2 regions of the Streptomyces sp. NPDC055955 genome follow, and region 2 is predicted to be linked to the other one. Evidence: riboswitches for the same ligand, from Rfam matches in the RefSeq annotation. Region 2 holds a riboswitch; the other holds the start of a gene.
What was found. Region 2 has a riboswitch for cyclic di-AMP ahead of ACFC96_RS29130 (C40 family peptidase). Riboswitches for the same ligand answer to the same signal wherever they lie in the genome.

Region 1: it holds a riboswitch for cyclic di-AMP, as region 2 does, so the genes downstream of both, ACFC96_RS17590 (M23 family metallopeptidase) here and ACFC96_RS29130 (C40 family peptidase) in region 2, are expected to answer to the same signal.

Annotation. Positions count from the first base shown of each region.
Region 1 is NZ_JBHJYS010000007.1:376,746-398,674, forward strand. It holds gene mgtA (magnesium-translocating P-type ATPase) at 1-978, opposite strand, end outside; gene ACFC96_RS17575 (tellurite resistance TerB family protein) at 1,157-1,612, shown strand; tRNA gene ACFC96_RS17580 (tRNA-Met) at 1,664-1,737, opposite strand; gene ACFC96_RS17585 (PP2C family protein-serine/threonine phosphatase) at 1,937-3,043, shown strand; cyclic di-AMP (ydaO/yuaA leader) riboswitch at 3,303-3,448, shown strand; gene ACFC96_RS17590 (M23 family metallopeptidase) at 3,460-4,515, shown strand; gene ACFC96_RS17595 (aldo/keto reductase) at 4,632-5,576, shown strand; gene ACFC96_RS17600 (PrsW family intramembrane metalloprotease) at 5,590-6,936, opposite strand; gene trmB (tRNA (guanosine(46)-N7)-methyltransferase TrmB) at 7,003-7,827, opposite strand; gene lhgO (L-2-hydroxyglutarate oxidase) at 8,248-9,450, opposite strand; gene ACFC96_RS17615 (MFS transporter) at 9,558-10,985, opposite strand; gene ACFC96_RS17620 (asparagine synthase-related protein) at 11,599-13,704, shown strand; gene ACFC96_RS17625 (BTAD domain-containing putative transcriptional regulator) at 13,776-17,048, shown strand; gene ACFC96_RS17630 (sigma-70 family RNA polymerase sigma factor) at 17,074-19,035, opposite strand; gene ACFC96_RS17635 (TetR/AcrR family transcriptional regulator) at 19,316-20,107, opposite strand; gene ACFC96_RS17640 (NAD(P)/FAD-dependent oxidoreductase) at 20,490-21,914, shown strand.
Region 2 is NZ_JBHJYS010000016.1:103,713-112,708, reverse strand. It holds gene ACFC96_RS29145 (hypothetical protein) at 96-455, shown strand; gene ACFC96_RS29140 (ATP-dependent Clp protease proteolytic subunit) at 761-1,396, shown strand; gene ACFC96_RS29135 (hypothetical protein) at 1,401-1,712, shown strand; cyclic di-AMP (ydaO/yuaA leader) riboswitch at 2,066-2,243, shown strand; gene ACFC96_RS29130 (C40 family peptidase) at 2,247-2,720, shown strand; gene ACFC96_RS29125 (DUF6328 family protein) at 2,827-3,384, shown strand; gene ACFC96_RS29120 (ATP-binding protein) at 3,407-3,841, opposite strand; gene ACFC96_RS29115 (helix-turn-helix domain-containing protein) at 4,115-4,996, shown strand; gene ACFC96_RS29110 (DUF397 domain-containing protein) at 5,006-5,242, shown strand; gene ACFC96_RS29105 (8-amino-7-oxononanoate synthase) at 5,226-6,386, opposite strand; gene bioB (biotin synthase BioB) at 6,600-7,817, shown strand; gene ACFC96_RS29095 (adenosylmethionine--8-amino-7-oxononanoate transaminase) at 7,810-8,996, shown strand, end outside.

The DNA.
Region 1 (21,929 bases), on a different contig from region 2:
CGCGGGGAGCCGTTTGACGATGACGCCGTGGGCGCGGGCGAGCCGCGCGGAGCCGCGGGCGAGCGCCGTCGTGACGATGACCGGCAGCATCTCCGGGGTGAGCCCGACGGCCACCGCGACGGCGAACGGCAGGGTCTCCAGGCCGCGGCCGCGCAGCGCGGCGCCGGCCATCAGGACCAGCGGAGGCGTCAGCAGCATGAAGCGGATCAGGGTCCAGGAGATGCCGTGCACCGAGCGGTCGAACGCGCTCGCCCCGCGCTCCGCGCCGACCGTGCGGTGGGCGGCGGCGAAGCGGGTGTCGGCGCCCGTCGCGAGCACCACGGCGCTCGCGCTCCCGGAGGCCACGCTGCCGCCCTGGAAGCACAGATGCGCCGACTCGCCGTCCGCGGGCAGGTCCACGGGACGCTTGTCGGCCGGCACGGACTCCCCGGTGAACGCCGCCTGTTGCACGGTCAGGCCCTGCGCCCGCAGAAGGCGTACGTCGGCGGGGATCAGGTCGCCGGGGCCGAGCCGCACCACGTCGCCGGGTACCAACTGGCTCACGGGGAGCTCGTGTTCGGCCGGTGAGGCGGTCGCGTCGTCGCCGGGGCGGCGCAGCACGGTCGCCGTCGTCGCCACCAGCTCGCGCAGGCCCGCCATGGCGCTGTCCGCGCGGCGCTCGCCCGCGGAGCGCAGGCCGCAGCTGACGGCGACCAGGGCGAGGATCACGCAGGCGGTGCCCCAGGCCGCGACGGTCGCGGAGACGAGGCCGAGGCAGAGCAGGACGACGGTGAACGGGTCGCGCAGGCTGCGGGCGGCGAGCAGGGGCCAGGACAGGGGGCGCGTACCCGGCAGGACGTTCTCGCCGTGCCGGGCCAGGCGCCGCTCGGCCTCCGCCTCGGTGAGGCCGCGTGGGCCGCTGTCGAGGGAGCGCAGGAGCTGGAGGGTCGTACGGCCTGAGGACGGGGAGGCGACGTCGGCCGGGGCGGTGTCGGTCACTTTCGGGCGCCGTCAGGGCTTCTCGGGTGTCGGCACCGTCGTCTTCTCCCGTTCATCGGACCACGAAAGGCTCCCCAGCAGAGAGTTCAGGTCTTCAGTCTAGAGGCGGAACTTTTGCCGCTCCCCGCTAGTTTCTACAGAGCTGTAGAAGATCAGTACACGCCGAACGAGGAGAGTCATGGCCCTGTGGGATCGCTTCAAGGAGTCCGCGTCGACGATGCAGACGCAGCTCATGGCGAAGAAGAACGACCTGAAGAGCGGCGCCTTCCGTGACGCGAGCATGGCGATGTGCGCGCTGGTCGCCGCCGCCGACAGGCACGTCGACCCGGCCGAGCGCAGCCGCGTGGCCCAGCTCATCTCCACGAACGAGGTGCTGCAGAACTTCCCGGCGGACCAGCTCCAGAGCCGGTTCGACGCGAACCTGAACAAGCTGACCGCCGACTTCGACTTCGGCAAGGTCAGCGTCCTCCAGGAGATCGCCAAGGCGAAGAAGAAGCCCGCCGAGGCGCGCGCGGTCATCCAGATCGGCATCGTCATCGGCGGCGCCGACGGCGACTTCGACAAGACCGAGCAGGCCGTCGTCCGTGAGGCCTGCCTGATGCTGGACCTGCCGCCGCACGAGTTCGACCTGTAGGGGAACAGGCCGAAGGCCCGGAACCATTGGTTCCGGGCCTTCGGCCTTCAGTAGCGGGGACAGGATTTGAACCTGCGACCTCTGGGTTATGAGCCCAGCGAGCTACCGAGCTGCTCCACCCCGCGTCGGTAAACACGACTCTACGCCATTGCGGCGACAGAACGCGAATCGGTTGCCCAGGGTTGTGTGATCCGCCGCCCGGAACCCCTTTCACCCGGTCGGTCCCGCCAGGTCGCCCGCCGCCGGTCCGGGGTGAACCCTGAGGTGGGGCCCGACGGCGTGCGCAGACGCGGGACCGACGCGGACGGTGGCGGGAGACGACTGGTGGGGCAGCGAGGAGGGCACGGGCGAGAGGCGGGGCAGAGCCTGTCCCGGGCCCGGTTCTTCGTACGTCTGGTGCCGGTGCTGCTCATCGTCGCCGGGGCGATCTACGACTACGTCACGCCGTCGACGTTCACCGGCGTGCCCCTGTTCACCGCCGCCCCGCTCGTCGCGGCCCCGTTCTTCTCGCCCCGCGGCACTCTCCTGACCGGCCTCGCGACGGTCGCCGTCGTACTCGGGGTGCACCTCAGGTACACGCGCAGCTACGAAGGCGACGCCATCACCGAACTCGTCACCGTCGTCACCGTCGCCGTACTCGCCTGTGTCATGAACCGCGTCGTGCGGCGCGGCAGCGAGCAGCTCACCTCCGTGCGTCAGATCGCCGAGGCGGCCCAGCGCGCCGTCCTGCCCGAGCCCGCCGAGCGCATCGGCGGGCTGGAGGTCGCGGCCCGCTACGAGGCCGCCCAGGCGGGGGCCTTCATCGGGGGCGATCTGTACGCGGTGCAGGACACCCCGCACGGTGTACGGCTCGTCGTGGGCGACGTGCGCGGGAAGGGCATGGGCGCGGTGTCCGCCGTGGCCGTGGTCATCGGCGCCTTCCGGGAGGCGGCCGAGCAGGAGGCGACCCTGGAGGCGGTCGCGCAGCGCCTGGAGAGGGCGCTCGCGCGGGAGGGGCTGCGGCGCAACGGCCTCGACGAGTTCGAGGGCTTCACCACGGCCGTGCTCGCCGAGATCCCGCACGGCAACGGCCTCGTACGCGTCATCAACCGCGGCCACCCCGAACCCCTGCTCCTGGGCGGTGACGGGGCGCTCAAGGTCCTGTCGGCGCCGGAGCCCGCGCTGCCGCTCGGGATGGGGGACCTCGGGACCTGGCCCGACCGCGCGTCCGAGACGGAGTTCCCGAGTGGGGCGACGCTGCTGCTCCACACCGACGGCCTCTCGGAGGCGCGCGACGCGCAGGGCACCTTCTACGATCCGGCGGCCCGGCTCGCGGGGCGGATGTTCTCGGGGCCCGATCCGCTGCTGGGCGCGCTCACCGCCGAGGTCCGCCGGCACACCGGGGGCGGCACGACGGACGACATGGCGCTGCTCGCGGTGAGGCGGCCGTGAAGCAGCCGTGAAGCAGCGGTGAGTGCCGTCATCACCTTGTGTAGCCGAACGGCGTCGCTGCGCATAACATTTGACAAACCGTCAGATCGGCAAGCTGTTTCAGTGGCGGGTCAACTCGCCCGATTCCGCCCGCTCGTGCCCCGTTAAGTCCAGGCCAGAGGCGTTAACGATCAGTCGGAACGGCTTGGAATCGGGCCCCGGTGTCTATTAACGTTCGATAACGCAGCGCGGTCGTCCCAGCCGTCACAAGAGACGGCTCCGTGCGCACGCGCCTAATCCCGCAAGGGAGCCGGGGAACCACCAACTTGGGGTGAATCGGACGTCTTTCCTTGCGGAAGGCGTCGGTAGGAGACCTTCCTGCTCCGAACCCGTCAGCTAACCCGGTAGGCGAGAAGGAAGGAAAGGAGCGCGCCCCAGTGGCGTCCAACCGGCCTGCCCCAGAGTTCTCCTACGCGCCGATCGACGAAGAGTTCGGCGAAACGGACGAGCGGACCTGGGAGGAGTGGAACCCCACCGAGGATTCCGTCCGTCCCGTACGCGGCAGGCACCGCGTAGCCAAGCAGCGCGGCGGTCTCGCGCGCAGCTCCACCGTTCTCGGGGTCGGCGTGATCGCGGCCGTCGGCGCGGGCGGCATCGCCACCGCGCAGGGCGGCAAGCCTCCCGTACACATCTCGATGCCCGACCTCTCGTCCGTCAAGGACTCGCTGCCCGACGCCAAGTCCCTGCCCGGCGTGGGCGCGCTGATAGCCGATGTCTCCGGAGACGACGACGAGTCCGGCACCGGCGCGACGCCGCTGACCGGCGCCGGCATCACCACCGCGGACGCCCAGCAGGGCACGACCGCGGGCGAGGCCCTGCGCGCCCGCATCATGCAGCAGGCCGAGCAGCAGCAGGACCAGGCCGCCGACGCCGAGGCCGCGGCCGCCGAGGAGGCCGCCGCGAAGAAGGCCGCCGAGGACGCCGCCAAGGAGCAGGACGCCGCCACGGCCAAGGCCGCCGCCGACAAGAAGGCGGCGGAGGAGGCCGCGAAGAAGAAGGCCGAGGCCGAGCGCCTCGCCAAGCTCGCCAAGAGCTTCACGCTGCCGGTCGCCTCCTACACGATCACCGGCACCTTCGGTCAGCCCGGCTCGATGTGGTCCTCCGGCTACCACACGGGTCTCGACTTCGCCGCTCCGACCGGTACGCCGCTGAAGGCGATCCACTCCGGCACCGTCAAGGAGGCCGGCTGGGCGGGCGCGTACGGCTACCGCACCGTCCTGGAGCTGCCGGACGGCACGGAGCTCTGGTACTGCCACCAGTCGTCCCTCAACGTCAGCGCGGGCCAGAAGGTGACCAGCGGCGACGTCATCGGCCGTGTCGGCGCCACCGGGAACGTGACAGGACCGCACCTCCACCTGGAGGTCCACCCCGGCGGCCAGGCGACCGGGGTCGACCCCGCGCCGTGGCTGCGCTCCAACGGCCTGACGATCTGAGGCTCGCGACCCTCCGAACCCCGGCGGTCCTGACGGCAACCCCCCGACGTCAGGGCTGCCGGTCCGCCGTGCCCGGTCCCGGAATATCTTGATCCATATCGGTGTTCTGGCACGCCATGACTTCTCTTCGCAAGCTTGGCGCGTCAGACCTCGAGGTGTTCCCGCTCTCCCTCGGCGGCAATGTGTTCGGCTGGACCGCCGACGAGGCGCAGTCCTTCGCCGTGCTCGACGCGTATGTCGCCGCGGGCGGCAACTTCGTCGACACGGCCGACGCGTACTCGGCGTGGGTCCCGGGCAACAAGGGCGGCGAGTCCGAGACCGTCCTCGGCAATTGGCTGGCCGCACGCGGCAACCGCTCCGATGTCGTCATCGCCACCAAGGTCGGCGCCCACCCCGACTTCAAGGGCCTGTCCGCGAGCACCATCAAGTCCGCCGCCGAGGAGTCCCTGCGCCGCCTCGGCACCGACTACATCGACCTCTACTACACGCACTTCGACGACACGTCCGTGCCGGTCGAGGAGATCATCACCGCCCTCGACGACCTGGTGACGGCCGGCAAGGTGCGCGCCATCGCCGCGTCGAACCTGACCCCGGAGCGCCTGCAGGAGTCCCTGGACTTCTCCGACCGTGAGGGCCTCGCCCGCTACACGGCGCTCCAGCCGCACTACAACCTTGTCTCGCGCGACACCTACGAGGGCCGGCTCCAGGAGGTCGCCTCGCGCAACGGTCTCGCGGCCGTCCCGTACTACGCCCTCGCCGCCGGGTTCCTGACGGGCAAGTACCGGCCGGGCACCGAGGTCGACAGCGCGCGGGCCGCGGGCGCGGGCCGGCACCTGGAGACCGAGCGCGGTGTGCGCGTCCTCAAGGCACTCGACGAGGTGGCGCAGGCGCACGGCGCCGAGGTCGCGACGGTCGCCCTCGCCTGGCTCGCGTCCCGGCCGACGGTGGCCGCCCCGATCGCGTCCGCCCGCACCGTGGAGCAGCTGCCGGCCCTGGTGGCCGTGGCCGACCTGGAGCTGACGGACGCGGAGCTCTCGAAGCTCACGGAGGCGTCCGCCTGATCCGGAGGCGCTCTCAGTAGCGGTACGGGTTGTGGGCGTTGTGGGCGTTGTGCGCGGGGAACCGGGCGACCGGACCCGCGTACACCGGCCCCGCGTACATGGGCGGCACCCACACGGGAGGCGCGGTCGCGTGGGACGCGTAGGCGAGGGCGGGGCGGGCCGCGTGGCGCCGCGCCCACAGCTCGTCGAGGAGCTCCCGCTCCCGTACGACGTAGTCCGTACCGGCCCGGCCGCGCCGGCCGCGATGGCGCAGGAGCGCGAGTGACGTCGCGTACTGCTGGTACTGGGCGACGGCCTTGGCCGTCTCCTTGCCGCCGTGGTGCTGCGCGAACTCGCGGGCCAGGCGGCGGGCGCGCATCGAACCGAGGGCGAACGGCTCGTCCGGGCCGACCCAGCCGGCCACCACGTACGCGGGCAGCTCGGAGCGCACGGTGCGCAGTTCGCGCTGGCGGGTCCCGATAGCGAGCCAGGTCAGCAGCCCGAACGCCGGCATCATGAACAGCGCGTAGACCCCGAAGAACCCGAACTGGCCGAACGCCGAAGAGCTGTTCCACGTGGCGTGCATGCCCATGGCGAGCAGCAGTCCGCCGATGGGCAGCAGGACGCGCCGCACCGGACCGCGGCCGGGCGCGGTCCACGCGGCGAGGCCGAAGCCGATGCCGGTGAGCACCGTGAACAGGGGGTGCGCGAACGGCGACATGACGATGCGTACGAAGAAGGTGGCGGCGGTCACCGAGGCGATGCCGGTGCCGTTGTTCAGCCGGTCGGTGCCGAACGCGTTGCCCAGATAGAGGATGTTCTCGGTGAACGCGAAGCCGGTGGCGGTGACCCCGGCGATCACGACGCCGTCGACGATCCCGGTGAAGTCCCGTCTGCGGAACAGGAAGATGAGCAGGACGGCGCAGGCCTTCGCGGACTCCTCGACGATGGGCGCTATGACCGTCGCGCCGAGGGTGTCGGCGTTCGAGGGGTCGGCCGAGTTCGTGGCGATCCACTGGGTCGCGAAGCTGTTGGCGACGATCGCGATGAGCGCGGCGGCGCAGGCGCCCCAGGCGAACGAGAACAGCAGGTTCCGCCAAGGGCCGGGCGCGACCCGGTCCAGCCAGCGGAACGCGGCTATCAGCAGCGGGACGGGCAGGACCGCGAGGCAGATCCCGACCAGGAATCCCTCGGTGCCGGTCTGTTCGCGCACGAGGGCGAGGATCACCAGGCCGGAGAGCGCGAGGAGCGAGGCGAGCGCCCAGGCGTGCACGGCCTTCCGCTCCCACCAGCGTGGATGCCGCAGCGTGCCGGGCCCGGGAGCGCCTGCTCCGGGCTGCGCGTGCGGATACGCATTCGGATACGAGGGATAGGTCGCCACAGCGTTGACCCTAACGAGCGACGGGCCCGGCCGCGACGGGGTGTGCCGGTCCGCGGCGGTGACCGGTCAGGACCGCGGTGCGTGCTCCGCGCGCAGGAAGAGCAGGTCGTGGACCACATGGCCCTTGTCCAGGCCCTGGCCCTCGAAGCGCGTGAGGGGGCGGAAGGCGGGCCTGGGCGCGTATCCGCCGTCGGCCTGCGTGTTCTCGTAGTCCGGGTGTTCGGTCAGGACTTCCAGCATCTGCTCGGCGTACGGCTCCCAGTCGGTCGCGCAGTGCACCAGCGCGCCCGGCTTGAGGGGGACCTTGGCGAGGCTGAGGAACTCCGGCTGGATCAGGCGCCGCTTGTGGTGGCGCTTCTTCGGCCAGGGGTCGGGGAAGTAGACGCGCAGCCCGTCGAGGGAGGACGCGGGGAGCATCTCGCGGAGCAGGATGATCGCGTCGCCGTTCGCCACCCGTACGTTCGTCAGGCCGTTCCGCTCCGCGAGGCCCAGGAGGTTGCCCTGGCCCGGGGTGTGCACGTCGACCGCGAGGATGCCGGTGTCGGGGTCGTCGGCGGCCATCTGCGCCGTCGCCTCGCCCATGCCGAAGCCGATCTCCAGGACGACGCGCTTCCTGCCGTCGAACAGCTCGTCGAGGTCGAGGACGCGCTGCCCGTCGATGTCGAGACCCCACAGGGGCCACAGCCGCTGGAGGGCGTCCGCCTGGCCGGCCGTGACGCGGCTGCGGCGGGGCTGGAAGCTGCGGATGCGCCGCTCGAAGTGCGAACCGGCGGGGTCCGGCGCGGGCCCGTCGGGAAAGCGGGGCTCGCCCTTGGCGCGTACGGGACCGGAGGCTTCGTGACCGGGGGCCTCATGGGTGTGGGCTTCGGGGGTGCGGGGTGACTCAGACACAGTGAGGCGATTTTAGACGCCGGACCCGGCGGGGACCCAAGCTCGGGACCCGCAGGCCAGGGCCGAGGCCCAGGACCTGAAGGCCTTGGCCTTGGCCTTGGCCCTGGCTCAGGGCCCGGAGGTCAGGGCCCGGAGGTGAGGGCGGGAGGTCATGTCCCCGAGCCCAGGGCCCGAGACCAGGTCTCGGGGGTCGGGGTCCAGGCTCACGACCCGTAGGTCAGGGCCCAAGGTTCAGGTCCTTGAGCCCGGGGCCCGAGCCCAGGACCCGAGCTCAAGACCTGGGGCCAGGACCCGAGCTCAAGACCCGAGCCCAGGACTCGGAGCCCAGTACCAAGAGCTCAGAGCCCAGGCTCACGACCCGGGGCCCAGGGCCAAAGTTCAGGTCCCGGAGGTCGGGGCCCAGGCTCCGGCCCCGAGCGCTCACGACCCGAGCGCGGCCAGGGCTCGTCGGGCGACCTCGCGGCCGATCGGGAGCGAGGCCGTCGCCGCAGGGGACGGCGCGTTCAGCACATGCACCGTGCGCGGGGCCTCGCGGATCAGGAAGTCGTCCACCAGGGTCCCGTCCCGCAGGACCGCCTGCGCCCGGACACCGGCGGGCGCGGGCACCAGGTCGTCCGCGGTCACCGCGGGCAGCAGCCTGCGCACCGCCGATGTGAAAGCGTCCCGGGACACCGAGCGGCGCAGCTCCCCGGCCCCGTACCTCCAGTGCCGGCGTGCGATCCGCCAGGAGCCGGGCCAGGCCAGCGTGGCGCCGAGCTCGCGCGGTCTGACCGTCGACCAGTCGTAGCCCTCGAGGGCCAGCGCGGGCACCGCGTTCGGTCCGACGTGCACGCTCTTGTCGATGCCGCGCGTGAGATGGACGCCGAGGAAGGGGAACGCCGGGTCCGGCACCGGATAGACCAGGCCGCGCACCAGCTCGGGGCGGGCCAGCTCGAAGTACTCCCCCCGGAAGGGGACGATCCGCATGGCGGGGTCGTCCCCCGCGAGCCGGGCGATCCGGTCGCAGTGCAGCCCCGCGCAGTTCACCAGGACGCGCCCGCGGACGATGTCCCCGGCGGCCGTGCGCACCGCGACGCCACGCTCCGCGCGGCGGTCGATCTGCACCACCTCCGCGCCGTACCGGATCTCCGCGCCCGAGGTCTCGGCGAAATGCCGCGCCACGGAGACGTAGTCGGCGACGCCCGTCGTGCCCACGTGGATCGCGGCGAGGCCGCGCACATACGGCTCGTACTCGCCGATCTGGGCGGGGCCGAGCTCCCGCACCGGAATCCCGTTCTCCCGGCCGCGCTGGACCAGGGCGTGCAGGCGGGGCAGCTCGTCGCGCTCGGTGGCCACGATCAGCTTGCCGGTGACCGCGTGCGCGATGCCGTACTCCGCGCAGAACTTGACCATCTCGGCCGCGCCCCGCACCGCGAAGCGGGCCTTGAGCGAGCCCGGGCGGTAGTACACGCCGCTGTGGATGACCCCGCTGTTACGCCCTGTCTGGTGCCTGGCGGGGCCGTGCTCCTTCTCCAGGACGGTCACATGGGTGCCCGGAGCCGCGCGCGTGAGGGCGTACGCCGTCGACAGACCGACGATCCCGCCACCGATCACCAGCACATCGCAGTCGTACCCGCTCGTCATCACCGTGCCTCACCTCCCGCCCCCGATACTGCACTGCGCCACTGACAACGCGTTCAAACCCGGGCGGTAGGCGTGTTCTGCTGCACCGGCACCTTCACGCCGCTGCCCTACGCCGGCGCCATGAGGAGCGGCCTCGCCCGCTCCCGCAGTTCCACCACGCGCGGTTCGTCCCCGTACGGCTCCAGGCGGTGCAGCAGGTCCTTCACGTACTCGGTGGTCCGGGCCGACGAGATGCGCCCCGCCACCTCCAGCGCGCGCGTGCCCTGTTCGCACGCCGCGTCCAGGTTCCCCGACTCCAGCTCGGCGACCGCGGACACCACGAGGCGTAACCCGTGCGAGCGCACGAACTCCTCCGTGGGCTTCGACAGGGCCTGCTCCGTGAAGCGCCGCACCTGGCGGGGTGCCTTCAGATCGCGGTAGCACTCGGCGGCGTCGGCGGCGAAGCGGTCGTACGAGTAGAAGCCGAGCCACGACGGGTCGTGGTCCCCGTCGCGGGCCCGCTCCAGCCAGCCCTCCGCGGCCCGCAGCGCGGCCCCCGCGGCGTGCGCGTCACCGGCGCGCGCGTGCGCGCGGGCTTCCACGAGCCGGAAGAAGCTCATCGTCCTGGCGGTGGCGAGCCCGCGATTGCGCTCCAGGGCTGCCTGCGCCAGGTCCACCCCCTCGTCGCCGAACCCGCGGTACGTCGCCTGGAGCGACATCGACGCCAGTACGTAGCCCCCCAGGGGCACGTCCGCCGCCGCGCGCGCGAGCCGCAGCGCCTGGATGTAGTAGCGCTGTGCCGCCTCCTGCTGGCCCGTGTCGAAGGCCATCCACCCGGCCAGGCGCGTCAGTTCGGCGCTCGCCCCGAACAGGGCCCGCCCCACGTCGTCCGAGTAGGCGCCGAGCAGCAGCGGGGCCGCCTCGACCCGCAGGCACTCGGGGACCATCGACGAACGCCAGTCACCGCCGCCGTACTTGGAGTCCCAGCGCCGCGCGTCCTCGGCCGCCTCGCGCAGCTTCCGGACGTCGCTGTGGCCGACCTTCTGAGGTGTGTTGTCCCCGCCGCTCTCCAGCGGCTGCGCCTCGCGCGCGACGGACGAGTCGGCCGGCGTTATCAGCCATCTCGACGCGGGCGTCGCGTACGCGCTCACCGCGAAGGATCCGGCCAGCGACTGCCAGATGCCGCCGCCCGTGCGGCGGCCCGCCAGGTCGAGGCGGTACAGCTCCGTCGCCGACTTCACCGCCGCCCCCACGTCGCGCGGGAAGGCGAGGCCCACTTCGGGCGCGGGGTCCGCGTCCGCCAGGCCGATCTCGTGCAGCGGCACGGGGCGGCCCAGCTTCTGGCCGATGGCGGCGGCGATGAGGTGCGGCGCCGCGCCCTGCGGCACCATGCCCTTGGAGACCCAGCGGGCCACCGAGGTCTTGTCGTAGCGAAGCGTCAGACCGCGTTGCGCGCCGAGGTCGTTGACGCGCCGCGCCAGGCCTGCGTTGCTGATTCCCGCGAGGGCGAGAACGGTGCCGAGTTTCTCGTTCGGCCCGCGTTGCTCCCTGGACATGCGCCACCCCTCGACACAGCCGGCTGCCGCGGTGGCATAACTGCGCGGCATTCGTACACCCAGCGTAGTTCGCCGGATCCCAAGCGTTAAGGGGCATAGTTCCGGATGGCGGGAATATTGTCCGTACGGGAGTGCGTGCCCGGGGCGGTGCCGTCACGGTGTGCTCCGCCCGTGTGGCCGTGCGCCTGTACGTGCGCTCTTCTGCGGCCATGGGGTGAGCGCTTCCATGATGGTGCGTGGGTCGGCCCGCTGTACTGGATCCAGCGGGCTGGGGGATACCGCCGCCTTCATCCCCGCGGGCGGCGGACCGGTCCGGGAGGTGAAGGGCGCCTCCCGGACTGTGCGTCGCGCGCCGTGGCCGATGTGGTGTGCACAGGTCTGGCCATCCACAGCCGATTTGGCCGAATATCGACGGTGCCGCACGGCGCCGCAGGTGGTCCCGAGCGGCTCCCGGGGGGTTCAACTGCCGCTCGAAAGGGGCGCATTCGGTGGCGCGCGTGCCGCCCCGTCGCCTCTCTCGTACGCCTCCTTCGTGGCAGCATGGGGACTCTGTTCCTGTGATTTCCTCTGATTCCTTCTGACGAGGTTCTGTCCACAGCCTGTGGAGGCGGCGATGCGGTGGTTGGTGGGGTGGAGCAGTACCGCCGCCGGGTCCGTGCGGCTCGGGTCCGCGGGTTCGACCGGCCCCGACGGGGAGACCGTCCACCCCGTGGGCTCCCAGCTCCTGTGGGGTGACCCCGACCCGCTGTGGGCGGTCGGCGACTGGCGCCCGGACGAGGTCAGGATCGTCAGCGCCGACGAGCAGACCCGTATCGCCGTACTCGGCACCTGCGGCGCCACCGACGAGCAGCTGCGGGTGGGCCTGTTCGCCGCGCGCGGGGGCGCCCTGCGTCACCTCACCGCCTGGTCCGGCAGCTACACCGCCGTCGTCCAGGTCGGCAGGCGCCTCATGGTCGCCGGTGATCTCGCGGGCGCGCGCCCCGTGTTCTACACGCCCTGGGCCGGCGGCACCGCGTACGCGACGGCCGCACTGCCGCTCGCCGACCTCATCGAGGCCCACCTCGACATCGGCCACCTCGCCGCTCTGCTCGCCGCCCCCGACGTGCCCGAGGCCCTGCACGACTCGACGCCGTACCAGGGCGTCCGCCGCATCCCGCCGGGCCACGCGCTGATCCTGCGCGCCGGTGCCCGTGAGATCGCCGGCTACGAACCGGTCGCCTCGCTCGCCGTCGCCGCCCCCTCCGCCGACCCGGCCGGCGCGGTGGACGCCCTGCGCGACGCGCTCGTCGAGGCCGTACGCGCCCGGCTCGCCGCGCCCCGGCACGTCCCCGGAGCCGACATCGACCCGGGGCCCGTCCCCGGCATGGGCCCCGCCGAGCGGCGCGCCGCCCGCGGCATGCCCGTGCCCGGCATCGGCGCCGACCTCTCCGGAGGGCCCGCGTCCGGGACACTCGCGCTGCTCGCGGCCGGACTGCCCGGGCTGCCCGGCACGGTCCTCGGCCACGGCACGGGCGCGGGCGAGCGCCTCCTCGCCGTCACCTTCAACGACCTGTCCGCGGGCGCCGAAGGACGTGAGGCCGAACTCCAGCGCGCGGGCGCCATCGCCGCGAACCCGCGGCTGCACCACGTCGTCGTCGCCGCGGCCGAAGAGGCCCTCCCCTACGCCGAGTTGGACGGCCCGCTCACCGACGAGCCCGGCCCCTCCCTGATCACCGCCGCCCGCCACCGCGCGCGTCTCCTGTCGGGCAGCGCCGACCACTTCACCGGCTACGGCGCCCGCCAGGTCCTCGACGCGCACCCGGCCCGCCTCGCCGACCTCCTCATGGACCGGCGCCGACGCCACATGGTCAAGCCCGTCGCCGCGCTCGCCAAGGCGGACGGCGGCTCCGTGCTGGTGCCCGCGCGCGTGTACGGCGCGGCGCGCAAGCTGGCCCGCACGCCGTACCGGGCGGGCGTCGAAAGCCTTGCGGAGAGTCTTTTGCAGCGGAACTTCGAGGACCCGGGCGGCGAGGCGGGCGCCGTCGGCGCCTCGCTCGCGGCTCTCGCATGGGCGAGACCGGGGCCCGCCGCGCGCTGGCTGACGGGCGAGGCCCTCGCCGAAGTATCGGTTCGCCTCCAGGACGGCGCGACGCGTCCGGGGCCGGGACCGGGGCAGCGTCCGGGCGCGTTCCGGGCCCGCGCCGCCCTCGCCCGCCACGCGGCCGACCTGCGCGTCCTCGAACAGGCCGCCGAGGTCCGCTTCCAGCGCCTGCACGCCCCCTTCCTGGACAACCAGGTCGTCCGCGCCTCCCGCGCCCTGCCCGAGGCGCTCCGCGTGCGGCCGGGTGCCCGCGCCGACATCCTGCGCGCCGTCCTCGAAGGCGCCGGCGTCAGCGAACTCCCCGCCGGCTGGGGCGCGCCCTCGCACGCGTCGTCCGCCGCGGCGGCCCGCACCGGCCTGCGCGTCTCTGCCGACCACCTCATCCAGCTCTTCGACACCCCGCTCCTCGCCCAGACCGGCCTGATCGAGGCCCGCGTCGTCCGCAAGGCCCTGCGCGCGGCGGCCGACGGCGAAGTCCTGCCGCTGGACGGCCTCGCCGACCTGGTCTCCCTCGAACTCTGGCTGCGTCGCCTCATCGCCCGCCGCGGCACCTGCTGGACCGGCACCCCGGCCCGCCAGCGCGCCGTCCCCACGGGGAGCGTCGCACCGCAGCGGGGCGCGCTGGGCGCCGGGCGCTGAAGAGCCGCACCCCGATCCCCCGAACCGGAATCCGCGCGACTGAGGCCGCCCCGACCCGTGAGAATGGACCCGTGCGGTACCGAATTCTGGGCGTCACCGAGGCGTACGACGATCAAGGCACACCCCTGCCCGTGGGCGGACAGCGGCTGCGCGCCCTGCTCACGTCGCTCGCGCTGCACGCCGGCCGAACCGCTCCCGCGGACGCGCTCATCGACGACGTGTGGGCCGACGAGCCACCGGCCGACGCGACCGCCGCCCTCCAGGCCCTCGTCGGCCGGCTCCGCCGCGCCCTCGGCAAGGACGCCGTCACATCGGAGGCGGGCGGCGGCTACCGCCTCGCCGCCCGCCCCGAGGACGTGGACCTGTACGTCTTCGAGCGCCTCGTCCGTGAGGGCACGGCCGCTCTCACGGCACACGACCCGGCGACCGCCTCCCGCTCCCTGGGCGACGCGCTCGCCCTGTGGCGCGGACCCGCACTCGCCGACCTCGCCGACCGCACCGCCGCGACCCGCCCCGAGGCCCAGCGCCTCGACGCGGCACGCGCGCGCGTGGCGGCCGATCTGCAACTCGGCCGCGCCGCGGACGTCGTACCGGAGCTGACCGAACTCACGCACGCCCACCCGTACGACGAGCCGCTGCACGCCCTGCTCATCCGCTCCCTGCGTGACGCGGGCCGCGGCGCCGACGCGCTCGCCGCCTACGAGACCGCCCGGCGCACCCTCGCCGACGGCCTCGGCGCGGACCCCGGACCCGAACTCGCCGCCCTGCACGCCGACTTGCTCGACCCCACCCGCGCCCACGGCCGCCCGGCGCCGTCCCGGCAGCCGCAGCGCGACGGCAATCTGCGGCCGCGCCTCAATTCGTTCGTCGGCCGGGAACCCGAACTCGAAGCCATCCGTTCCGACTTGCGGGCGGCCCGCCTCGTCACCCTCACCGGCCCCGGCGGCTCCGGCAAGACCCGCCTCGCCGAGGAGGCCGCCGCCGAACACCCCCGCGCCTGGCTCGCCGAGCTCGCCCCGCTGGACCAGCCCGAGGCCGTGGCCGGCGCCGTCGTCAGCGCCCTCGGCCTGCGCGAGACCGTCCTGATGACCAGCGAGCACACGGCGCCGCAGGACGACCCCGTGGCGCTGCTCGTCGAACACTGCGCCGCGCGCAGCCTGCTCCTGATCCTCGACAACTGCGAACACGTCATCGGCGCGGCGGCGGCGCTGGCCGAGACCCTCCTCACCCACTGCCCCGGCCTCACGGTCCTCGCCACCAGCCGCGAACCCCTGGGCGTGCCCGGCGAGTCCGTGCGCCCCGTCGAACCCCTGCCGCCCGACCCCGCGCACCGCCTGTTCGCGGAGCGCGCCCGGGCCGTGCGCCCCGACTTCGACGTCCATGGCGACCCCGGGGCCGTGGCCGAGATCTGCCGCCGCCTCGACGGCCTGCCGCTCGCCATCGAGCTGGCCGCGGCCCGCCTCAGACTGCTCACCCCCCGCCAGATCGCGGACCGGCTCGACGACCGCTTCCGCCTGCTGACCAGCGGCAGTCGCACCGTACTGCCCCGCCAGCAGACCCTGCGCGCCGTCGTCGACTGGTCCTGGGACCTCCTCGACGAACAGGAGCGCACGGTCCTGCGGGAGGCGTCCGTCTTCGCCGGCGGCTGGGACCTGGAGGCCGCGGAGGCCGTCTGCACCGGCCCCGCATCCGACCTGATCGGCGCGCTCGTCGACAAGTCCCTCCTGGTGGCCGCTCCGGGCGACGGCAGCATGCGGTACCGGATGCTGGAGACGATCCACGAGTACGCGAGCGAACGCGCCGCCGAGACACCACAGCTGCGTACCGAGGCCGAGCGCCGCCACGTCACCTACTTCCGCGCCCTCGTCGAGAAGGCCGACCCGCTTCTGCGCTCCGCCGAGCAACTCCCGTGGATCGACCGCCTGGAGGCGGAGCTCGACAACCTCCGCGCCGCGCTCCACCGCTCCACGGTGACCGGCGACACGGAGTCCGCGGTCGCGCTCGCCCTCTCCACCGGCTGGTTCTGGTGGCTGCGCAACTACCGCAGGGAGGGCGCCGAGTGGGTCGGCCACATCCTGGAGCAGCTGCTTCCGGCGCACCGCCCGGACCCCCCGGACCGCCCGGCCCCGTCCGGCTGCCGGGTCCCCCCGCGCGAAGGGCGGACGTTCCCCGCCGCGGACGACCTGGCGGGCGAGAACGACCCGTTGTACTGGCCGCTCATGGAGCTGCGCCTCCTGCACATCTTCTTCGTGGCCCAGTCCAGGGCGGAGAGCGCCCTGCGGGGCGAGGCCGACCGGGAGTACCTCATGCGGGTGCGCGACGCCTTCGCTCGGCCCGGGCCCGCGGGAGCACGCTTCCCCGGCATCATCTGGCCGTTCACCGTGCACTTCCTGGACAACCCGGAGAACGTCAGGACCGCCCTCGACCAGGCCGTCGCCAACTGCCGTGTGTACGGCGGCGAGTGGGAGATCGGCGTCACCCTGATGTTCCGTACGCACACGGCCGTCGACGGGCCGGGCAACCTCACGGGCGTCGACGACGACGTCGCCGAGCTGCGGATCATCAGCCGCCGCGTCGGGGACCGGTGGATGCGCGCCCAGGTGTGCAGCGCGGCCGGTGAGGCGGCCATCGCGCGCAGCCGGTTCGACGAGGCGAAGGGCGAGTTCGAGGAGGCACTGCGCCTCGCCTACGAGGTCGGCGCGTACGCGGAGGCGCCGTTCCTCATCGCCCGGCTCGGCGAGATCGCCTACCGCTCCGGCGAACGCGACGCGGCGCGGGGGCTCCTGACCGAGGCGATCGGGGAGGCCGACCGGTACGGGGTGCCGGATCCCCACGCGTACGTGCTGCTCCTGAACGCCCTGATGGCGGTGGAGGACGGCGAGGTGGCGCGGGCCCGCGCGCTGTGCGACGACGCGGCCGCGGAGTCGTCGCGAGGCACCCCGCCACCGCAGTTCACCGCGCTCGTCGGCGGCGTCGACGCGCGGATCACGGCGGCCGAGTCGGGGCCCGCGCGCGGCCTCGCGGTCCTCACCGAGGCCCTGCGGTACGCGGTCGAGCACCGCTGCGCGGAGAGCGTCAACGCGGGACTCGCGGGCCGCGGGGCGCTCTTCCTGGCCCAGCTGGGCGACACGGAGGGCGCGGTACGGGTGGTGGCCGCGTCCGACGGCTGGCGCGGTGTCGCCGAGCGGCCCCAGCCCGAACGCGCCGAGATCGAGGCGCTGGAGGCGGCGGCGGCCGCCGCGCTGGGCGCCACCCGGTACGCCGAAGCGCGCGCCGCGGGGGCGGGTCGCACGGCGGCCGAGACGGTCACGTTCCTGACGGAACGCGTCCGCCACTTCGACTAGGGCCGCGCGCTTCGACCGGGGACGCTCACCGGCAGGTGAAACGGGACTCCGCCCAGTCCCCGACCGCGAGGGAGCCGAAGTTCGTCTGCGGCTCCGTGACCAGCCGGATCGTCGCGCGTCCCGCGAGGTTCAGGTGAACCGGAACGGCCGGGTCCCCGCCCCTGAGGACCGGTGACTTCCACAGCCGCACCCCGTCCGCGTACACGGAGAACCGCATCGCGCCCGTCCCGAGCGTCATGTCGTCGACACCGGCGAAGGCGTCGTACGCGGTGCAGCTGCGGTTGAGGTCGACGGTCACGGAGGAGTGCGCGTGGACGGTGACCCCGTTCGCGTACTCCTTGTCCGCGACGCGCAGGCCCCACCGCTGCCACACCCAGCTGCTCTCGCCGGGCCGGATCTCCGGCTCGGTGCCGTCGCCGAGCCCGCCGTACGTCAGCTGGTTCAGCTGGTAGACGGCCGGGGCGGGCGGCGGGGGAGGGGCGGGAGGCGTGGGCTTCGGGGTGGGGTCGGGCGTCGGCTTCGGGGGTGGCGTCGGCTCGGGCGTGGGCTTCGGCGCCGGCTTCGGGGTGGGGGTCGGCTTCGGCGCGGGCTCGGGCGGAGGCTTCGGCTTCGGGGCCGGCGGCTCGGGCTTCGGCTCGGGGGGAGGCGTCGGCTTCGGCGGGGTGAGGGGCTGCGTGACCGCCGGCTTCTCCTTGTGCGCCTCCGGCTCGGGCTTCTGCGGGTCGCCCGCGAGGGCGATCGCCACCGCCACGGCCACGCCCGCCGCGACCACACCGGCCGCGATACCCGCCTTCACGGGCGCGCCGAGCCCCTCGGACGCCGCGGCGCCACCGCCCGCGGCCCCTCCGGAGCTGCCGCCCGCCGCGGCCGCCGCACCGGCGCCCGCCGCACTCGCGGCGCCGCCCCCGATGAGCGCGACCACCTTCGCGTACCCGGCGGCACCGAACCAGCCGATGACCGCGACCGGCACGACACCAGGGATCCCGCCGGCCACTTCCTTGATCTGACCGGCGGCGAGCCGGCACCTGGCGCACTCCTCCAGGTGCTTGCGCAGACCGCGTTCGGCCCGGGTGCGCAGGCTGCCGCGGGCGTACGCGCCGAGCCGGTCGGCGTAGCGCGCGCACCCCTCGTCCTGGGTGAGAGTGGTACTCACATGGGCCTGGAGGTACGCCTCCTTGAGGCCCTCGCGGGCGCGCTTGGCCAGCACGCGCGTGCCGTTGGCGTCGAGCCCGAAGAGTGTCGCGACCTCGCTGGGCGACTCGTCCTCGACCTCCGTGTGCCACAGGACGGCCTGCCAGCGCTCGGGCAGGGACCGGAAGGCCTGCATGGCCATGGACTGCTCGGCCTCGTGCATCGCGCGGACGTCGGCGCCGAGATCCAGCGTGTCGTCGTCGGAGACCTCGCTGGAGCGGGCGGCCTGCTGGGCGAACACCGCGAAGTCCTCGACCAGGTGCTCACGCTTCGCCGACTTCGTCCAGCCCGCGGCGACGCGGCGCACGGTGGTCAGCAGATAGGCGCGCACCGCGTGCTCGGGTCCGCTGCCGCCGCGCACGGCCTGAAGCATGCGCGCGAACACCTCGGCCGTGAGGTCGTCGGCGGTGTGCGCGTCCCGGCAGCAGGTGCGTGCGTAACGGTGGACGGCGGTCGAGTGCCGGCGGTACAGCTCCTCGTACGCGGTGTCGTCGCCGGACCGCATACGGGCGATCAGATCGGCGTCCGCCGGAGCCGTCTCCCGCGCGGGCGGCGGGGCGGGCGTTCCCGCGACCACGCCGGGCTCCCGCTGCTGCGGCACGCTCGGGTCGGAGAGCTTCTCACCCGGGGCGGCGGAGGGAGCCGCGGGGACTGCGGGCCCGGTGGGCGCGGAGTCCGACGCTCCGTCCCGGGGCGGACCCTTCTGGCTCGGCACCTGCCGCGCGGGCAGCCCACCGGTCTCGGTGCCGCCCGCACCACTGCTCTCGAGTGGCTCGTCCCGCCCGTCAACGCTCATCGCGGAAAGCCCCCGACCGCACACTCAGACCCGAACACGCGGGAAAGAGTGCCACACGGGTGGCCCGCACCGCCTGCCAGCACTCGTCAACCACTCATCCGTGGAAACCTCGTACAACGAAGTACTGGCTTTCACTCGTACGGGTAGGGGTCAACGAGCGTGCCCAAAACGGGAGTTGGCCGCGCGCGACGCACATGCGTCACCCACGGCCGTCCCACGTCCGTCGCGGAGCCCAGCCCCACGCGGTGCCGCTTCCGCGCCCACGCGGTGTCGGCCGCCCCTACGAGGGCCGCGACCGCAGCCCCTCCAGCAGGATGTCCAGCAGCCGCGACGACGCCGCGGCCTGCTGTGCGGCGTCCGGCAGCGAAGGCGCCGCCGTGGCGATGACCAGCAGCACGTCCGCCACCGTCACGTCCTCGCGGAGCTCCGACGCGGCGCGCGCCCGGTCCACGAGTTGCCCGACGACGTCGAGCAGCTCGGCGGCCCCCGCGTCGTCAGCCGGTACGGCCTCGGCGGCCGGGGACGTGCGCTGCTCCACGAGACGCAGGTCGGGCGGGGCCGCGCCGAGCCGCTGCTGCGGAACCCGCGTCTCGTCCCGTACCGCGCCCGCCGTGTCGGCCCGCTCGTCGGCGACGCCGACGCGCAGCACCTGCGGGGGCAGCAGCCGCCCCGCACCGGAGGCGACGGACGTGCGCAGGAAGCGCGACAGCGCCGACCACGGCTCGTCCTCCTGGCCGAGAGCGGCCCGCGCCTGGTCGGTCAGCCGGGAGGTCTCCTCCTCGGCTATGCGCCGCACCAGTACGTCCTTGCTCGGGAAGCGCCGGTACACCGTGCCGACACCGACCCGGGCCCGCCGCGCCACGTCCTCCATCGGCGCGCCGTACCCCAGCTCACCGAAGACCTCGCGCGCCGCGCGCAGGACGTGCTCCAGATTGCGCTGGGCGTCCACCCGGAGCGGCGCCGCGCGCGAACTGTCGCCCGCGCCGCGACCGTTACCGCCCGTGGCGGCCGGTCCGCCGGCCACGGCCGAAGCGGAAGCCGTCGAAGTCCATTGAGAGTCCTGAATGTGCATATGTGTTCCCCCGGTAATGACGTCTCCCCCCGGAGACTCTCCCCGCCATCGGCAGCCGGAGCGTGAGGAACGGACCAGTTCCACGGATCCGTCCGACGGATCCGTCAGCGCATCCCCCGACACCCCGACAGCACACGAACATAGTTGAGCCGGAGTCAATTCAGAAGGGGCAGGTTCCGCACGGAGCGCCCCCCGAACGGAGTACGCGGCGATTCCACCCCGATTGCACCCCCGCACCTCACCCGCCACATGTGTGTTGACCTGCGGCTATGTCCCGTACTCCGGCAATTCGCCCACCCGGCGGCCGGCGTAAGCGCCGGTCACACAATTTGCCGAGGCTGTGGACAAACTCCAGTGGCCGATGCGTCATGGGGTGGTGCCGATGCCGAAGACTGCTTCTTCCCGGGGGACGGCCCCGGAAGTCCCGCGTACACGCGTCCTCGTCGTAGGGGGCGGCTATGTCGGGATGTACACCGCCCTGCGCCTCCAGCAGAAGCTCAAACCGGAACTGAGAAGCGGCCGGACCGAGATCGTCGTCGTCACCCCCGACCCGTACATGACCTACCAGCCGTTCCTGCCCGAGGCCGCCGCCGGATCGATCTCGCCGCGCCACGTCGTCGTGCCGCTGCGGCGTGTCCTCGGCCGCTGTCGCGTCATCGTCGGCGAGGTCACGTCCGTCGACCACGGCAAGCGCACCGCCACGTTCACCACCCTGGCCACCGAGGAGGAGGGCACGGGCGCCGTCGAGATCACGTACGACGAACTCGTCATGGCCCCCGGCTCCGTCTCGCGCACCCTGCCCGTGCCGGGACTCGCCGACCACGGCATCGGCTTCAAGACCGTCGAAGAGGCCATCGGACTGCGCAACCACGTCATCGAACAGCTGGACATCGCCTCCTCGACCCGCGACCCCGCCGTCCGCGACGCGGCCCTCACCTTCGTCTTCGTAGGGGGCGGTTACGCCGGTGTGGAAGCACTCGGCGAACTCGAGGACATGGCCCGCTACGCCGCGGGTTACTACCACAACGTCACCGCGGACGACCTGAAATGGATCCTCGTCGAGGCCAGCGACCGCATCCTCCCCGAGGTCGGCGAGGAGATGGGCCGCTACACCGTCAGCGAACTGCGCCGCCGCAACATCGACGTACGCCTGCGCACGCGGCTCGAATCCTGCGAGGACCGGATCGCCGTCCTCGACGACGGCTCCCGCTTCCCGACCCGCACCGTCGTGTGGACCGCGGGCGTCAAACCGCACCCCCTGCTCGCCGCGACCGACCTGCCGCGCAACGAACGCGGCCGCCTCACCTGCACCGCCCGGCTCGCCGTCGACGGCGCCCCGCACGCGTGGGGCGCGGGCGACGCGGCAGCGGTCCCCGACATCACGGCCGGCGAGGAGGGCAAGGAATGCGCGCCCAACGCCCAGCACGCGGTGCGCCAGGCCAAAGTCCTCGGCGACAACGTCGTCGCCTCCCTGCGCGGCGAGCCCCTGACGGACTACGAGCACGCGTACGTCGGCTCCGTCGCCTCGCTCGGCCTGCACAAGGGCGTCGCCCACGTCTACGGGCGCAGGCTGAAGGGCTACCCTGCCTGGTTCATGCACCGCGTCTACCACCTGAGCCGGGTGCCGACCGTGAACCGGAAGGCCCGTGTCCTGAGCGAATGGATACTCTCCGGGCTCTTCAAGCGCGAGATCGTCTCCCTCGGCTCGCTCGAACGCCCGCGTGCGGAGTTCGAACTCGCGGCCGGGGGAAACCCGCCCGGCAGCCCCCCGTCTCACCCGCCGCGGGACCCGAAGGGGTCGACCTGACCGGACCGGGGAACT
Region 2 (8,996 bases):
CAACTGTTCGTGCTGCATGGCTGCTTGCGCGGATCCGACGGAGCCCCGCCCGGAACAGCGCCCGCGGCGGGGCCTCGCGCGCCTAGGCTCCGCGCATGGAACAGAGCGAGATCATCTTGCGCGCAATCGGCGTCCTGACCGAGACCCAGGAAATGGTGCGCAGGCTCAGCAAGGATGCCGAGCCCGACATCGAGACCGAGGACGCCCAGCTCGGGCGCCTGGTGACAGAGGTCTTCCCCTCCATCGAGATCCCTGCGGAATCGAGCGTGCAGGAGGCGGCGGAGGCCACCGTCGCGGCACTGATGCCCGTGACGATCTCCTTGGTGGGCGCGTTCGCGTTCCTCTTCTCCGAGCTCGCCGAGGTGCACGACTCGGGCCGGACGGACATCAAGACCGCCGACCTCCTGCAGCACCTCGCGCTGCGCCTGTCCAGTTCGGACGACGGCGACCGGTAGCCACGACACGGGAGAACGGAGCAGGGGGTCGGCCGGCGCCTCGGGCGCGGGCCGACCCCCTTTCACGCCTCCTGCAGCCCAAACCCTCCCTTCGCGCCCCTTGCGGCAAAGCCCTCCCTTCGCGCCCCTTGCAGCACGAGCCCTCCCATCGCGTCCCTGGCGGCACAAGCCCTCCCATCGCGTCCCTTGCGGCAAAGCCCTCCCCTCGCGTCTCTCGCAGCCCGAGCCCTACTCGATCGTCCGTACGTCCTGTACATTTTTTACAGAAGCAGCGACAGAGTTACGCGCTCACGGAGGCATGTGCCATGAACCGACCTTCCGCCCGTTACGTCCTGCCCGAGTTCACCGAGCGCACCTCGGCCGGGCACCGCACTCTCGATCCGTACTCCAAGCTCCTGGAGGAGCGGATCGTCTTCCTGGGAACGCCGATCGACGACACCTCCGCGAACGACGTGATGGCGCAGTTCATGCACCTCGAGTACGCCGCGCCGGACCGGGACATCTCGCTGTACATCAACTCCCCCGGCGGCTCGTTCAGCGCGATGACGGCGATCTACGACACGATCCGGTTCGTCAGCTGCGAGGTCGAGACCGTGTGCCTCGGGCAGGCCGCCTCCGCCGCCGCCGTGCTCCTGGCGGCCGGGACGCCGGGGAAGCGGGCCACGCTGCCCGGCGCGCGCGTGGTGATCCGGCAGCCAGGACTGCCCGAGCCCGCGCAGGGAATGCCGACCGACCTGGAGATCCAGGCCCGTGAACTGGTGCGTATGCGCGGCCAGCTGGAAGAACTGCTCGCGCGGCACACCGGGCAGAGTCACGAGCGCATCGCCGCCGACATCGAGCGGGACACGATCCTCCAGGCCCAGGACGCCCTGGAGTACGGGCTCGTGGACCGGGTCATCGACAACCGCAAGACGTCCGGTCCGGTCCGCGGCGCCAGGTGATCCGGTGACGCTGCCACCCGAACTGCCCCCGCTGCCCGCACTGACACGGGCCGAGTGCGAACTCCTCGACCGCTACCTGGAAGTGGTCGACCTGCTCGGCAGGATCAACCCGGCCAGGGGCAACCACACGTATGGCGGACTGCGGGCCGCGCAAGCGCTCGTCGGCAGGGCGACGGCCCTCCGGGACGCTCTGACGCTCATGCACCACCGGGGCGAGAGCGAGGTCCACGCGACGACGCTGGCTCAGGCTTTGCGGGTCCTGGACGGAGAAAGGAGGACACAACGGGTCACAGTTCCACCGGAGCCGGTCAACTGACAGCACGTTCAAGAACGAAGCGATCGATGCGAACCGTCCGGAGCCGGATCGAAACGGACCAGAAGAGGTACCCACATACGGAGTAGCCGGCACTCGCACATGGGAACCGGAAAAGTTGCGCGGAACGCCGACGCGGAGTCCTGGATTCCGCCTTCCGCTGCTGGTGCGGGCGTCGTCGGGACCCCCGCGCCGGGATGGAAAGGTGCTCTGTCCACCCGAACAGGCCAGTCGTGAGGACACTCACTTAACGCCGGTTCGGCTCTGCGTTCTTGGCGTTCTTGCGTGAAGATCCCTTCCGACGACAAGCCCCCGCCGCCGCGGCGGGGCGGTCCGCGCGGACGCCGAGTCCTGCCGCCGTGCGGATGCCAGGTCGACAGAAGTGGATCGGCAGGAGTGGAGGACCCGAGCATGACGGGCCGCCGGAGCTGTTTTCCGGGCCGGCCCTTGGGGTGAAGCCGCACTGCGCGGCCGGGCAACTTCGCCAGCCCGAATCCGACAGGTCATCCTTCACAGGCGGCTGACGAAGGGTTGCGCATGACCTCGCTCAATCGTGTCCCGTCGCTGCTCACCCGGGCCGGAACGGCCTCGGCCCTCACACTCGCCGTAGCGGGTGGCAGCCTGCTGGTCCCCGGAGCCGCGCCCGAAGCGGACGCCGCGCCACCGGCGACGAAAGCACTCCAGATCGCGGCCTCCAAGAAGGGGAGCCCCTACCGATGGGGCGCCACAGGGCCGCGCACGTTCGACTGCTCGGGCCTGACGCTCTACTCGTTCAAGGCTGCGGGCAAGAAGCTGCCCCGCACCGCCGCCCAGCAGTACAACAAGACCCGCCATGTCTCCGCGTCCCATCGAAAACGCGGGGACCTGGTCTTCTTCCACTCGGGCCGCGGCGTCTACCACGTCGGCATCTACGCCGGGAAGGGAAGGATCTGGCACTCCCCGAAGACCGGTGCCGTGGTGCGGCTCGAGCGGATCTGGACGAAGAGCGTCTGGTACGGGCGCGTGCGCTAGCGCCGCCTGACGGGTCCCCGGGAGCGCTGGGGACCCGTCAGGCGCCGGAGAGTGCTCGCGCGGCCCCGTCCGCCTCGGAACCTCGCAATGGGGTACTCGTGGTCGTATGGACGAGGAGCGAACGGCAGGCGACGAGGCCGCCCCACGCGACCCGGGCCCGCCGAGCGGAGGCCGGGACCGGCACGAGACGCCGCTGGAGCGCGCGGACCGCAACTTCGGCGAACTGCTCCAGGAGCTGAGAGTCACCCAGACAGGCGTGCAGATCCTCTTCGCGTTCCTGCTGACGCTGGCGTTCACTCCGCGGTTCGCGGCGCTGGACTCCGTGCAGCGCGCGACCTACATCGCGACGCTGCTGCTCGCGGTGCTCGCCGCCGCGCTGTTCACGGCGCCCGCGGCGCTGCACCGCGCCTTGTTCCGGCGCGGCGCCAAGCCGCAGATCGTGCAGATGTCCTCGCGCCTCGCCACGGCCGGCCTGAGCGTACTGGTGCTCGCCCTGACCGGGTCCGTGCTGCTCGTCGTGGACGTCGCGGCGGGGCGGGCGGCCGGGATCGCGGCGGGTGCGGGCACGTTCGCGGTCTGTGCGGGCCTGTGGGGCGTGCTGCCGCGTCTGGTGCGGCGCTCGCTCGCGCGGGCGAAGGAGGGGACGGACACCCCGTCCCCGTAGCCGCTCGCCACCCGCCGCCTTTTCACACCTGCTGGACAGGGACCGTCCACGGCAGGGCGATCCACACGGTCTTGCCGCCTTCGGGGGTGGGCATGACCGACAGGCTCCCGCCGCACTCGGCGGTCAGCCAACGGATGATCACCATGCCGCGCCCGTTGTCCTGCTGGACGGCGGCCGGGAGCCGCTTCGGGTGGCGAGGGTGGCTGTCCGTGACGCCGATGCGCAGGTGTTCGTCACGCTCCAGCTGCACGTCGACCTTGAAGACGGGCGACTGTCCGCGGGTGTGCATCACGGCGTTCGTGGCGAGTTCGGAGACGATGAGCCGGACCGTGTCGGCGGTTTCCGCGTCGCGCGGCATGCCCCATTCGGCGAGTACGTCACCGACATATGTGCGGGCCGAGGAGACCGAGGCGGGATCGCTCGGCAGAGTGACGGATGCTTCCTGGTGATCTGCCATGGCGACGTCGTCCCTTTTTTCGCCGGGGCCTGAATCCGACACATGGCGGATGACTCGAGGCGCCCCCCGGACTGGTGCTTCGCGCCAGAGTGCCACTCCCGCCCGGCCGGTGGAGCCGATCCCCCGAGATATGCATATATCTGTCGCTCGAAGCGGTGAACTCTGCGTCGATGGCCCGCATTTGGGCGCAGGCCGCCGGCTTCCTCTACGGTCGGCTCAGCACACCGATCCGCCCGGCCTGAAGGAGCCGGGCCGCAGGTCCGAGGAGACGGGATGAAACACGGTCCGGCGGTGCGCCGCCGCAGGCTCGGCGCGGAACTGCGCGCGCTGCGTGCCCGCGCGGGACTCACCAGTGGTGAGACGGCCCGGCTCGTCGGCTGGCACCAGTCGAAAGTGAGCCGTATCGAGACCGGGCACAGCGGCGTGAAAGCGTCGGACGTCCGGCTCCTGCTGGACGCGTTCGAGGTCACGGACCCCGGGATACGGGACCTGCTGGTCGCCTTGGCCGGATCGGGCGACGACGGCGGCCGGCACTGGTGGCACGCCTACCGAGGTCTTCTGCCGCCCGCCTACCGGGACTTCATCAGCCTGGAGTCGCAGGCGTGCCGGGTCAGGACGGTCGAGACGTCCGTCGTGCCGGGCCTCCTCCAGACGCCCGACTACGCGCGTGCGGTGACCAGGGCCGCGCTCGGCGGGCTGCCGGACGGACAGGTCGACGCACTGGTCGAGGTGCGGATCGCCCGGCAGGACGTGCTGCGTTCCGCGTCACCGCTCCGGCTCAGCGCGGTGCTCGACGAGGCGGTGCTGCGGCGGCCGGTGGGCGGTCCCCGGGTGATGGCGGAGCAGCTGCGCCATCTGGCCGCCGTGGCGAAACTTCCCCATGTACGGCTTCAGGTATTGCCGTTCACCGCAGGGGAGCATGTCGGACTAACCGGCCCTTTCGTTGTTTTCTCATTTCCGAACACTTCTGATCTGGACGTAGTGGTTCTCGACCAATTGACGAGTAGCCTCTACCTCGAACGGAAAGAAGACCTCAAGGCGTACACGGACGCCTTTGACACCCTTCGGATCCACGCCCTTTCGCCCGGGGACTCGCTGGATTTCATCGCCGGGATCGCCGGAGCGCACCGCCCTTGGGACAGTGAAAGCACGTAAGGAGGCACCATGTCAGCACTGCCTCGGTACGTACCATCTGCCGCGGTTCCCAGCACCTCTCTGCACGACGCGCCATGGCGGCGAAGCAGCCGAAGCACCGGAATGAACAACTGCGTCGAGACCGCTCCGCTGCACCATGGCCCCTCGGCCGGACTCCTCGCCGTGCGCGACTCCAAGCGCACGGCCGGACCCGCGCTGCTGTTCTCGCCCTCCGCCTGGGAGGGATTCCTCAACTCCTTGCGGTGAACGCCGAGTCAGGAGCATTGCGGCTGATCACCCGTACCGCCTGGGCGATTTGATCGTCGGTCAGGTCGGCGCGGGCGGTCAGCCGCAGCCGTGAGATGCCGTCCGGCACCGACGGGGGACGGAAGCAGCCGACGGCGAGGCCGGCTTCGCGGCAGTCCGCCGCCCAGCGCACCGCCTCCTCGGGGGACGGCGCGCGCACGGAGACGACGGCGGCGTCGGGCCGTACGGCCTGGAGCCCCTCGGCCGTGAGGAGTTCGTGCAGCGAGGACGCCACGGCGCGGGCCCTTTCGGCGCGCTCGGGTTCGCGGCGCAGCAGACGCAGGGCCGCGAGCGCGGCGCCGGCGGCCGCGGGCGCGAGGCCCGTGTCGAAGATGAACGTCCGAGCGGTGTTGACGAGATGGTCGATCACCCGGGCCGGACCGAGGACGGCGCCGCCCTGACTGCCGAACGACTTGGAGAGGGTGACCGTGACGACGGTGTCGTCCGCGCCCGCGAGCCCCGCCGCCTGCGGCGCGCCCCTGCCGCCGTCACCGAGCACGCCGAGCCCGTGCGCGTCGTCGACGATCAGACCTGCCCCGAACTCCCTTGCCACCCGCGCGAGTTCGTCCAGTGGAGCCGCGTCGCCGTCCACCGAGAAGACGGAGTCCGAGACGACGACGGCCTGTCCCTGATGCGTGTCGAGGGCCTTGCGGACGGCGTCGGGGTCGGCGTGCGGGACGACCTGCGTCGCGCCGCGAGCGAGCCGGCAGCCGTCGATGAGGGAGGCATGGTTGCTCGCGTCCGAGACGATCAGCGATCCGTGCGGGGCGAGAGCGGTCACGGCGGCGAGATTGGCGGCGTAGCCGGACGACAGAACCAGCGCCGCCTCGAAACCGCAGAACTCGGCCAGTTCGCGCTCGAGTTCGGCGTGCAGTTCCGTGGTGCCCGTGACGAGCCGCGAGCCGGTGGCGCCGCCACCCCAGCGCTGCGCCGCGTCCGCCGCTCCTGCGGTGATCTCGGGGTGTCGCGTGAGGCCGAGGTAGTCGTTGCTCGCGAGATCGAGGAGGGGGTTCGATGCGGGGCGGGGGCGCAGCGTGCGGACGAGTCCGGCGCCGCGGCGCACGCGCTCCTGCTCGTCGATCCAGCCGAACGGCGATGCCGCCATGTGAGTCCCTCCGCCCGGCCGTCGGGCGACCGGTTCTCGAGTGGGGTGTGCAGTCCCGTGCCCGCTGCTGTCCTGCACACAGTTTTGTAGGCAGTGCACAGACACTAGCGGGACATCCAGCCGCCCAGGGTGTGGCAATACCCACACCTCGAACCGGCAGAGTTGTGCAAAGCCTCCTTGGCCTGAGCAGGGCGCGTAGGCCAGGATCGGGCCATGGACCTGCTGAACACGCTGGTGGACAAGGGGCTGCGGCGCGAGCTGCCCAGCCGTGAAGAAGCGCTCGCCGTTCTGGCGACTTCCGACGACGAACTGCTCGATGTGGTGGCCGCGGCCGGCAAGGTGCGGCGGCAGTGGTTCGGGCGCCGGGTGAAACTCAACTATCTGGTGAACCTCAAGTCGGGCCTGTGCCCCGAGGACTGCTCGTACTGCTCGCAGCGGTTGGGGTCCAAGGCCGAGATCCTCAAGTACACGTGGCTGAAGCCCGACGAGGCGTCGAAGGCCGCGGCCGCCGGTGTCGCGGGCGGCGCGAAGCGGGTCTGCCTGGTGGCGTCCGGGCGCGGGCCGACGGACCGCGACGTCGACCGTGTCTCGGAGACGATCGGCGCGATCAAGGAGCAGAACGAGGGCGTCGAGGTGTGCGCCTGCCTCGGTCTGCTCTCCGAGGGCCAGGCCGAACGGCTGCGCGGCGCGGGCGCCGACGCGTACAACCACAACCTCAACACCTCCGAGGGCACGTACGGCGACATCACGACGACGCACACCTACGCTGACCGCGTCGACACGGTGCAGAAGGCCCACGCGGCCGGTCTGTCCGCCTGCTCCGGGCTCATCGCGGGCATGGGCGAGAGCGACGAGGACCTGGTCGACGTCGTCTACTCGCTGCGCGCGCTCGACCCGGACTCGGTGCCGGTCAACTTCCTGATCCCCTTCGAGGGCACGCCGCTCGCCAAGGAGTGGAACCTGACTCCGCAGCGCTGCCTGCGGATCCTCGCGATGGTCCGCTTCGTCTGCCCCGATGTCGAGGTGCGGATCGCGGGCGGGCGCGAGGTGCACCTGCGCTCGATGCAGCCGCTGGCGCTCCACCTCGCCAACTCCATCTTCCTCGGCGACTACCTGACGAGTGAGGGCCAGGCGGGCAAGGCGGACCTGGACATGATCACGGACGCCGGGTTCGAGGTCGAGGGCACCGACCAGGTCACGCTGCCCGAGCACCGGGGCGGGCCGTGTGGTTCCGACGCGGAGGCGGCCTGCGGTTCCGGCGCGCACGCGGCCTGCGGTTCCGGCGCGGGTTCGGCCTGCGGTTCCGGTGAGGGGTGCGGCTCCCATGAAGAGGCTGCGCAGTCCCCCGTCGCCGAGGTGCCCGAGGCGCGCACGGACCTGGTCGCCGTACGCCGCCGGGGTGCCGGTACGGATCTCGCGCCCAATGCCTGAGCTGCCCGGGCCCGCGGTGACGGGGCTGCCCGTGGCGGAGCTGCTCGACCTCGACCGGCGGCACGTCTGGCATCCGTACGGTCCGATGCCGGGGCGGCAGGAGCCGTTGGTCGTCGAGTCGGCGGCCGGGGTACGGCTGCGACTCGCCGGTGAGAGCGGTCAGGGCGCCGAGCTGGTCGACGGGATGTCGTCGTGGTGGTCGGCGATCCACGGCTACAACCACCCCGTGCTCAACGAGGCGGTGCGCGACCAGCTCGACCGGATGAGCCACGTCATGTTCGGCGGGCTCACCCACGAGCCCGCCGTCGGGCTCGCGAAGCGTCTTGTCGACATGTCGCCGGAGGGGCTCGAGCATGTGTTCCTCGCCGACTCGGGCTCCGTGTCCGTCGAGGTCGCGATCAAGATGTGTCTCCAGCACTGGCGTTCCCTCGGGCGGCCGGAGAAGCGCCGCCTGTTGACGTGGCGCGGCGGCTATCACGGCGACACCTGGCAGCCGATGGCGGTCTGCGACCCCGAGGGCGGCATGCACGAGCTGTGGTCGGGGGCGCTGCCGAAGCACGTGTTCGCCGACGCCCCGCCCACCGGGTACGAGCAGGCCTACGCGGATCATCTGCACGAGCTGATCGGGCGGCACGCCCATGAGCTGGCGGCCGTCATCGTGGAGCCCGTGGTGCAGGGCGCGGGCGGGATGCGGTTCCACTCCCCCGCGTATCTGCGGGTCCTGCGCGAGGCCTGCGACGCACACGACGTGCTCCTCGTGTTCGACGAGATCGCCACGGGGTTCGGCCGGACCGGGGCCCTGTTCGCCGCTGAGCACGCGTCGGTGACTCCCGATGTGATGTGTGTCGGCAAGGCTCTGACCGGCGGCTACATGACGCTGGCTGCGACGCTGTGCACGGCGCGTGTGGCGGACGGGATCTCGCGCGGCGACGTGCCGGTGCTGGCGCACGGGCCCACCTTCATGGGGAACCCCCTCGCCGCCGCGGTGGCCTGCGCCTCGATCGACCTCCTGCTCGGGCAGGACTGGGCGACGGAGGTCAAGCGGATCGAGTCGGGGCTGAGCGAATCGCTCGGCGCCGCCTCGGAGGTGCCCGGAGTGCGCGATGTGCGCGTGCTCGGCGCGATCGGGGTCGTGCAGCTGGACCACGAGATCGACATGGCTGCGGCCACGCGGGCGGC